3 regions of the Thermoanaerobacterium sp. PSU-2 genome follow, and region 1 is predicted to be linked to each of the others. Evidence: riboswitches for the same ligand, from Rfam matches in the RefSeq annotation. Region 1 holds a riboswitch; each other region holds the start of a gene.
What was found. Region 1 has a riboswitch for S-adenosylmethionine ahead of BVF91_RS00740 (methionine ABC transporter ATP-binding protein). Riboswitches for the same ligand answer to the same signal wherever they lie in the genome.
Positions count from the first base shown of each region.

Region 2: it holds a riboswitch for S-adenosylmethionine, as region 1 does, so the genes downstream of both, BVF91_RS04180 (homocysteine synthase) here and BVF91_RS00740 (methionine ABC transporter ATP-binding protein) in region 1, are expected to answer to the same signal.
Region 3: it holds a riboswitch for S-adenosylmethionine, as region 1 does, so the genes downstream of both, BVF91_RS10130 (homoserine dehydrogenase) here and BVF91_RS00740 (methionine ABC transporter ATP-binding protein) in region 1, are expected to answer to the same signal.

Region 1 covers NZ_MSQD01000001.1:125,207-128,493, reverse strand. The annotation lists gene BVF91_RS00745 (methionine ABC transporter permease) at 1-394, opposite strand, end outside; gene BVF91_RS00740 (methionine ABC transporter ATP-binding protein) at 381-1,403, opposite strand; SAM riboswitch class I at 1,480-1,580, opposite strand; gene BVF91_RS00735 (BglG family transcription antiterminator) at 1,794-3,287, shown strand, end outside.
Region 2 covers NZ_MSQD01000004.1:4,690-7,976, reverse strand. The annotation lists gene BVF91_RS04190 (bifunctional cystathionine gamma-lyase/homocysteine desulfhydrase) at 1-287, shown strand, start outside; gene cysK (cysteine synthase A) at 292-1,212, shown strand; SAM riboswitch class I at 1,301-1,403, shown strand; gene BVF91_RS04180 (homocysteine synthase) at 1,534-2,826, shown strand; gene BVF91_RS04175 (YHS domain-containing protein) at 3,040-3,234, shown strand.
Region 3 covers NZ_MSQD01000012.1:83,706-86,992, reverse strand. The annotation lists gene BVF91_RS10130 (homoserine dehydrogenase) at 74-1,366, opposite strand; SAM riboswitch class I at 1,430-1,532, opposite strand; gene recR (recombination mediator RecR) at 1,681-2,280, opposite strand; gene BVF91_RS10120 (YbaB/EbfC family nucleoid-associated protein) at 2,294-2,629, opposite strand; gene dnaX (DNA polymerase III subunit gamma/tau) at 2,699-3,287, opposite strand, start outside.

The DNA.
Region 1 (3,287 bases):
TAGATGCTTCAATGACGCCCCAGTCTACTTCTTTAAGAGATGATTCTACAACTCTTGCTACAAATGGGGCTGCAGCAATGGACAGTGGTACAATAGCAGCGGTAGGTCCTATAGTTGTGCCAACAATAAGCCTTGCCAATGGGAAGATTGCGATTATGAGGATTATGAACGGCACTGACCTCATGACATTGATCACAGTACCTAATACCTGATTTAACTTTAGATTTTCCTTTATATGACCTTGGTCGGTTATGACAAGTATTATGCCTAGAGGCAGTCCTATTATTACTGAGAAAAGTGTTGAGAAAAACACCATGTACAAAGATTCCCAAAGAGGTTCTTCCATAAGCTGCCACAAGTTTAACAGATACTGCAATGTGTTAGATGATACCATTTTTAAGCACCTCTATTCTAAGACCATTGTTTTCTAAAAATTTTATAGCATTTTTTATGGAATTCTGTTCACCGCTTATTTTTATTAAGAGATTTCCTATTTGTGAGTTTTGCACTCTTTCGATATTTCCGGAAATGATATTCACTTCAACATCGAAATTCTTTATCATGTGGGATATGACAGGCTGGTTGCTGCTGCTGCCAAAAAACGATAATCTCAAGATTTCCTCATTTGGATTTTCGTCATCAAGCAATATGTCTGGCGGAAGTTCAGCTATCATATCTTTTAAAAATCTCTTAGATGTTTCTGTTGAAGGATTTGAAAAAATGTCTATTACATTTCCTTCCTCGATAATCATTCCGTCTTCCAAAACTGCCACTTTGTCGCACAGATTTCTTATGACAGACATTTCGTGCGTTATTACCACGATTGTAATTCCGTATTGTTTGTTTATGTCCTTTAAAAGATTTAAGATGGATTCTGTCGTAGTAGGATCTAAAGCGGATGTGGCCTCATCAGATAGAATTATGTCTGGATTGTTTGCTAAAGCTCTTGCAATGCCTACCCTCTGTTTTTGCCCACCAGATAGCTGCGAAGGGTATGCGTACTTTTTGTCTTTTAAATCTACTACATCCAGCAATTCATCAACGCGTTTTTTTATGACAGAATCGCTGACTTTCGAGATCTTAAGAGGAAATGCTATGTTCTCATACACTGTAGAGTTCATCAAAAGATTGAAATGCTGAAATATCATGCCAATCTTTTTTCTCATATTTCTCAGTTCTTTTGAATTTAACTTTGTCATTTCTACGCCGTTTATAAGTATGCTGCCAGATGTAGGTTTTTCCAACATGTTGATGCATCTTATCAATGATGATTTCCCGGCACCGCTTAGACCCATTATGCCGTAAATTTCACCATCACGTATAGTTAAGTTGATGTCTTTTAAAGCTATTACCTCTTTTCCGTTTGTGTTGTAAACTTTGCTTAAGTTTTTTATTTCGATCAAATCATTTCACCTTCTTTTCACAAATGTAGTTTAAAAAAGCAATAAAAAAAACCTCCAATGAAAGAGGTTTCGTCCTCTCTCATCTCTCAGCAATCGCTGCAGGAATTGGCACCATTGCACATACGTGCCGGTTGCCGGGTTTCATCGGGCCAGTCCCTCCACCTCTCTAGATAAGAGAATAATTTCGTTTTTAGTTGTTAAAATGATTATATAGGATGGATGTTGAAAAGTCAAGCAAAATTTTCATGCGACAATATTAAATTTTTGTCATAATAAATCTGACAGTGTATTCACAAGTTTGTGTTGATTTAATCAATAAATTGATTATAATTAAGATGAAAGATAAGTTAACTTATTAATAATTTGTCATAGACGAAAGGACAAATATCTATGAAAGAGTTAAGTAGGCGCCAATTAGAAATCTTCAAAAAGGTTCTTTCAAAAGAAATTTCCAGTTTGGACGATATCGTCGTTTTGTACAAGTTAAGCAAAAGGACTGTTTACAGAGAAATAAATGCAATAAATGAATATATAAAAGAATACAATTTGAAGCTTAAAAATGACGATGGAGTACTAGTTTTAGAAGGAACTGATAATGATATCGAAAAATTCAAATTCGATGTAATAGGTTATAGGCCAAGCATTGACGCTGATAAAAGGCGAAAGTTGATACTATCTGAGCTTTTGCAGATGAAAGAACCTGTAAAACTTGAGTACTTCGCTAAAGAATACAATGTGACTACGGCAACAATAAGCTATGACATTAAAGAGATCGATAAGTGGCTAAACAAGCAAAATGTTACAATTGTAACTAAGCCTGGTGTTGGCATATACGTAAAAGGCGATGAAAGCAATATAAGAAGGGCCATAATAAATTTTCTGTATGACAATGTGGAGACAAAAGACCTAATTGAGTTTTTAAATAAAGGGTACAATAATATAAACAAGCTTAGTGAAGACATAAATGATAGATTACTCAGGCTTATAGACTACGATACGGTTTTAAAGATAGAGAAGGCTATACAAAAATTGGAGAAATCCCTTGATTACGAATTAGCAGAAAGCTCCTACATGGGGCTTACGGTACATCTGGCATTGGCGCTAAAAAGAATAAAAGAAGGCGAAAAGATAAAAATAGGTAATGAAAGCCTCTATGAGCTTAGGAAGTCAGATGAGTATAAGTTTGCAGAAATGCTTGCCAGGTTTCTGGAGGAAGAATTCGATATTTCTATTCCAGAAGATGAAATCGGATATATAACGATTCATCTACAAGGAGCAAGGTATAGGGCAAATACCGAAGACGTAAATGACGAGTTGTTAAATGAAATACTGCATGAGATGGTCAGCGTTGCAGAAGATGAATTTGGCACTGATCTTAAAGGCGATACGATGCTTTTAAGCGGTTTAAAGACGCACTTAAGGCCTACTATCTTTAGACTTCGCATGGGTCTTGCGATTAGAAATCCGCTTATAAATGACATAAAAGAACGGTACAGCGGCTTATTTGAAAAATGTATATCTATTGCAAATGTGATTAAAGACAAGCTTAATGTTGATGTGCCTGATGATGAAATTGGCTATATTGCGATGCATTTTGGCGCATCTATAGCAAGAAAAAGCGATATGATGAAAAGGCACAATATTTTAGTCGTGTGTGCCAGCGGCATAGGGACATCGAGGATGCTTCTATCTAAGCTTCAGATGTTTCCACAATTGAATATTGTAGATACAGTTTCCAGCTTGAGAGTTAAAGACTTTAAAGATAGAGATGATATTGACTTGATAGTGTCTACAATTCCGCTGGACATAAAGGACAAAGAGACAATAATAGTCAATCCGCTGCTTTTAGATGAAGACGTAAAAAAACTGAAAGACGCTTTAAAC
Region 2 (3,287 bases), on a different contig from region 1:
ATATTGCAAAAGAGCAGATGGATGGCTTTGGAGGCGTGATTTCATTTGAGTTAAAAAACAAAGATACGGCATTAAAATTATTAAACAATGTAAAACTTATTACACTCGCAGAAAGTCTCGGGGGATATGAAAGCCTAATTTCATATCCAGCAAAAATGACACATGCGTCTATACCAGAGGAACAAAGATTGAAGCTCGGCATAACCGATAAGTTAGTAAGATTATCAGTTGGACTTGAGAATTATCTGGATTTAATTGAGGATTTAAAAAATGCAATAAGGAGTTGAAATCATGAAATATGCAGAGGGAATCAGTGATTTAATTGGCAAGACACCACTTCTAAAAATAACTCATTTTGATATACCTCCGTATGTAAATATCTTTGCCAAGCTAGAAAACATGAACCCTGGTGGTTCTGTAAAAGATAGAACGTGCTATTACATGATAAAAGATGCTGAAGATAAGGGATTAATAAAAAAAGGTTCTACTATAATAGAGCCTACTGCAGGGAATACGGGCATTGGCCTTGCACTCGCAGCATTGAATAAAGGTTATAAAGTCATATTTGTTGTACCAACTAAATTTTCAGTAGAGAAACAGATATTAATGAAAGCTTTAGGTGCTGAAATAGTAAATACGCCTAAAGAGCTTGGAATGAAAGGAGCGATGGATAAAGCATATGAATTAGCAAAGGATATTAAGGACTCATATATTCCAAACCAGTTTAAAAATATGGCAAATGTAAAGGCTCATTATGAAACAACAGGACAAGAGATATATGATGCTTTGGATGGAAAAGTAGATGTGTTTATTGCTGGAGCAGGTACTGGTGGAACGTTCACAGGTGTAGTTAGGTATTTAAAAGAGAAAAATCCTAAAGTAAAAGGCGTGCTTGCTGATCCTGTTGGTTCAATAATTGGTGGAGGAGATTTAGTAAAGTGCTACAAAATAGAGGGCATAGGTAATGATTTTATACCTGATACTATGGATGTAAGCTTAATAGATGATGTCGAAAAGGTAACTGATGATGAAGCCTTTTATTATGTTAAGGAACTTGCAAAAAGAGAAGGATTATTTGTAGGATCATCGTCGGGCGCTGCCTTTGCTGCGGCTATAAAACAGGCTAATAAGCAAAAGGAATCAAAAAATATAGTTGTAGTATTTCCTGATAGATCTGATAGGTATTTTAGTGAAAATTTATATAGATTTTAAATTTCAATCTGAGAAATGTCCAAGAAATCCTATTGACATTAATGATTTAAAGTGTTAATATAAATAAAAATAAAATAGAATATGAAACCTCTTATCAAGAGTGGTGGAGGGACTGGCCCGATGAAACCCGGCAACCGGCATATATAATGCGTCTGGTGCCAAATCCTGCAGGGAAACCTGAGAGATGAGAGGAGCGGCGCAAACTTAGCCCTCTTCTACATCGAAGAGGGCTTTTAATATTCTAAAAATAAGAAAAGAGGTGAATTATAAGAATAACATTTTAAATTCCTTAAACTAAAACTGTGAAGAGGAGAGATTTAGATGAGTGAAGAAAGAAAGTTAAAATTTGACACATTGCAGGTACATGCGGGGCAAGAACCAGATCCAACTACAGGTGCAGTGGCAGTGCCAATTTATCAAACATCGTCATATATATTTAAAGATACTGAACATGCCGCTTCTTTATTTAGCCTTAAAGAACCAGGTAATATTTATACAAGAATCATGAATCCCACCAATGATGTATTTGAAAAGAGAATAGCAGCCTTAGAAGGTGGTGTTGGTGCTGTTGCGACAGCATCAGGCTCTGCTGCTATAACATACTCGATTTTAAATATAGCAGGTGCAGGTGATGAAATAGTATCTGCCAGCACATTATACGGAGGAACATACAATCTTTTCGCTTTAACATTGCCTAAACTTGGCATTAAAACGACATTTGTAGATCCAGATGATCCAGAAAATTTCAGAAAAGCAATAACAGACAGAACAAAGGCATTGTATATAGAGACAATAGGAAATCCCGGGATAAATATACCTGATTTCGAGGCTATAGCAAAAATAGCGCATGAGAATAAAATACCGCTAATTGTAGACAACACATTTGCAACACCATATCTCTTCCGCCCGTTTGAATACGGGGCAGATATAGTAGTACATTCAGCGACAAAATTTATAGGAGGACACGGAACATCAATAGGCGGAGTAATAGTAGATTCAGGAAAATTTGATTGGGCAGGAAGTGGAAGGTTCCATGAATTTGTAGAGCCAGATCCAAGCTATCATGGAATTAAATATGTTGAATCATTTGGACCGGCCGCATATATTACAAAATTAAGGGTACAGCTTTTAAGAGACACTGGTGCATCTTTAAGCCCCTTCAATGCATTTTTATTTTTACAAGGACTAGAGACTTTGTCATTAAGAGTTCAAAGACATGTAGAAAATGCACAAAAGGTAGCAGAATTCTTAGCAAGCAATCCAAATGTGACGTGGGTAAACTATCCTGGGCTTAAAGAAAATAAATACCATGAGCTTGCAAAGAAATACCTGCCGAAGGGTGCAGGAGCGATATTGACATTTGGAATAAAAGGTGGAATAAATGCTGGAATCAAATTCATAAACAGCCTTGAATTATTCTCATTGCTGGCTAATGTTGGTGACGCAAAGTCTTTGGTAATTCATCCAGCAAGCACGACACATTCGCAATTAAGCGAAGAAGAATTGTCATTAGCAGGTGTAACCCCTGACCAAATAAGACTTTCAATAGGCATAGAAGACATCGACGACATATTGTATGACCTTGACCAAGCACTTAAAAAAGCAGCAGAATAATTATTATAGAGCTCTCTTCACAATAGAAGAGGGCTTTTGTTATTTTTAAAATAATTTACTATATATTTGTTTAATATAATATATATGACAATAATATTTAAATTAATAATAGAAACACATAAATATACATATTCCGATTGACTTTTGTGTAATTAAATGATATCATATAAACATACCCGGTATAGGTATAACGTATCAAAGGAGGTGTGGAAAATGGCTAAGGATCCAGTGTGTGGAATGGATGTTAAAGAGGATAATGCTGCAGCTAAAACAACATTCAATGGAAAGGAATATTTTTTCTGTTCGAAAAGTTGTAAAGCAGAATTTGAAAAGAATCCAGAAAAATATGTAAAAAATGAAAGTAATGAAGGACATCATGGTGGGCACAGTCACCATGGTTGCTGTTAATTTGCTCTGAAGTACATGATATACTAAAATGCATTATAGGGTTTGAACTATCA
Region 3 (3,287 bases), on a different contig from region 1:
ATATCAAACGCATTACAAGATTTAAATTTACTTTCCGTTAATTTAATGACGTGCATCATACTTTGTATAATTTTTATATAACTTCACTTTGTATTGTATTAACTTGTTTATTATCCACTTCATTGTCATCATGCAACACTTTGAAGAGACTTTCTATTGTACACATTTTTTTGTTTTCTAAACTTTCTATAAACCTGTTTATATCATTATCAAAAAGCTTGAAAACAGCCGCAAAAGTATTTCCATCATAAACAGACTCATTAAACGAAGCGCCATTATCAGTAAAAAATTTTAAAATATTTTTTATATTAAACTTGTAAAATGGTTTAAGTTTTATATAAAATACATCTGTAAAACTACCATTAAAAACTGAAATGCGTTTAGACGTATGATTCGTTTTTATATCATAATTCAATAGTATATCTATTAAATCTGCAACAACCGAATCACCTGTAGGCATTTGTCCTGCACCTTTTCCAATAAAAATTAGCTCTTTAAAACTGTCTCCTCTCAGTATAACAGCATTGTTTACATCACCAACACTTGCTAAAATGTTGCTATCTTCTATCAATATAGGCTCTACACTCGCATAGACGTTTCCTTTCTCGTATTTAGCCCATGCAAATGGTTTAATCTTGTATCCCAATTTTTCAGCATAATATATATCGTCATTTTTTATTTCATTTATACCATATCTCAATATTGAATTAGCAGAAACATCAGCATCGAATGCTTTTTTTATAAGAATCACAAGCTTATACAAAGCATCGAATCCTTTTATATCGTAATCCGGATTGCTTTCAGCATAACCTCTTTTTTGAGCTGATAAAAGTGCTTCATCATATTTCATTCCCTTTTCTGTTATTTGCGTCAATATGTAGTTTGTAGTACCGTTTATTATCCCTCCTACGAAATTTATTTCATCGGTTATTTTGAGCCTCTCAATTTGATGTATAATGGGGATTGCTCCAGCGACACTTGCTTCAAATTTCAAAAATACACCATTTTCATCTGCCATTTTTCTAAGCTCGTCTCCATATTTTGCTATTAACTCTTTGTTTGCAGTAATTACATGTTTTTTAGAAATTATCGCCTTTTTTACGTACTCGTAAGCAGGATCAATTCCTCCCATTACTTCAATTATTGCACTTATTTCGCTATCACACAAGATTTCGTTAGCATCAGTTGTTAGTATTTCATCTACACCATTAACATTTCTCGGCTTATCAGGATGCTTCACTAGTATTTTTTTTATTTCGGGATAAAACCCCGTTTTTTGTTTTATATGCTGTTTTCTTGATGCGACTATTTTATAGACTCCGCTTCCTACTGTTCCAAATCCCAACAATCCAATCTTAAATTCCATGTGGCATACCTCCTAAAAATTTTTGGCCCTCTTCAATGAGAAGAGGGCCAAAATACGCCACTCCTCTCATCTCTCAGGTTTTCCCTGCAGGATTTGGCACCAAACGCATATAAATGCCGGTTGCCGGGTTTCATCGGGCCAGTCCCTCCACCACTCTTGATAAGAGGCCTTCAATATTCTCTTTTAAATTTGTTGATATTTATATTATCACTTTATACGCTAAGAATCAATACATATTTTTAGATTTTTTATCTTTTCCACATTTTCTTACATCAACATAGTACCTTTTAGTTAAAAGATTCAATTTCGATCACTTACATTTCCCTTCTGCCTTCTAAAGCCCTTGACAGTGTTACAGAATCTGTGTATTCGAGGTCACCGCCTACCGGTACACCATGTGCAATTCTTGTCACCTTTATTCCAAAAGGTTTTATAAGCTTTGCGATGTACATTGCAGTTGCCTCGCCTTCTATGTCTGGATTTGTAGCTAATATTATTTCATTGATTTCAGCATCTTTTATCCTCTCCAACAGCTCTTTTATCTTTATATCCTCTGGACCTATTCCATCCATAGGCGATATTGCACCGTGAAGTACATGGTATAAGCCTCGATATTCCCTCGTCTTTTCCATCGCTACTACATCTTTGGGATCGGAAACTACACATATGGTATGTGTATCCCTCGTCTCATCACTGCATATACTGCAAAGCTCACTGTCAGTAAAGTTATAGCACTTTTTACAGTATCTTAAATTGTTCTTTGCCTCTAAAATAGCATTAGACAAGTTAACAACATCGTCTAAAGGCATATCTAAGATGTAAAACGCCAGCCTCTGAGCTGTCTTGCGTCCAATGCCGGGAAGTCTTGATAATTCATCAATAAGCCTTGACAATGACCTCGAATATACGTTCATTAATTAATTCACCTCAGAACAAGCCAGGTATGTTGAAACCTCCTGTTATTTTTCCCATCTCTTCTGCAATCATCTTTTCAGCACTTCTTAAAGCTTGATTTACTGCAGCCAATACAAGATCCTCCAGCATCTCTACATCGTCTTTGTCAACGACATCCGGATCGATCTTTATGCTTATAAGCTCCTTTCTGCCATTTGCCACTACCTTTACAGCTCCACCGCCTGCAGACTCCTCAACCGTCTTGTTTTCAAGCTCCTCCTGCATTTTCTTCATTTGCTCCTGCATCTGCTGCGCTTGCTTTATCATGTTATTCATGTTGAAACCGCCAGGAAATCCTCCTTTAGCCATCCAAATACCTCCTAATTAATTTTGTATTCTCTCTTATTTATATGCTAATTTTGACTCAGTAGTGATTAATCAATCTATTATTTCTACATCGCCAAAATATTTTCTTACTGCCTCAATTAACTGTTCATCTTCATTTTTTTCTTCTGTAGCAAAAACTATGTTGTAATCATTACCTGTCAGTCTTTTAATAGCATCTTTGATGTAATCTTTATTTTCGATTTTATTAAGCTCTTCTTTGTAAAACACATGCTCCTTTGGATATTCTATCACAAAATTGCCATCTTTCAAATACGGTTTGCCTAAGCTTAAAAAAGAAAAAATCATCGGTCTGTCTTTCTTTATCATGCTTAATAGTTTTTTGAAAACTTCATTCACATTTATCTCAATGCTCTTATCTACTTTATCAACTATATCATCAGTTTTTTTCGCTTCTTTTTTTACCACTACATCATCAAAAGCCCTCTCAGATTTTAAAGTTTTATCATCAGCGACAATATCCTTCTCTACAGATGGCATTACTTTTCCATTTTTAATCACATTTTCCAACATACTTAGTCTATCTAAAATACTGTCCATATCAGGTGAGATTTCCGGATTTATAAGCTTAAGCAATGTTATCTCCAGCATTATTCTTGGAGATTGAGCATATCTTATTTTT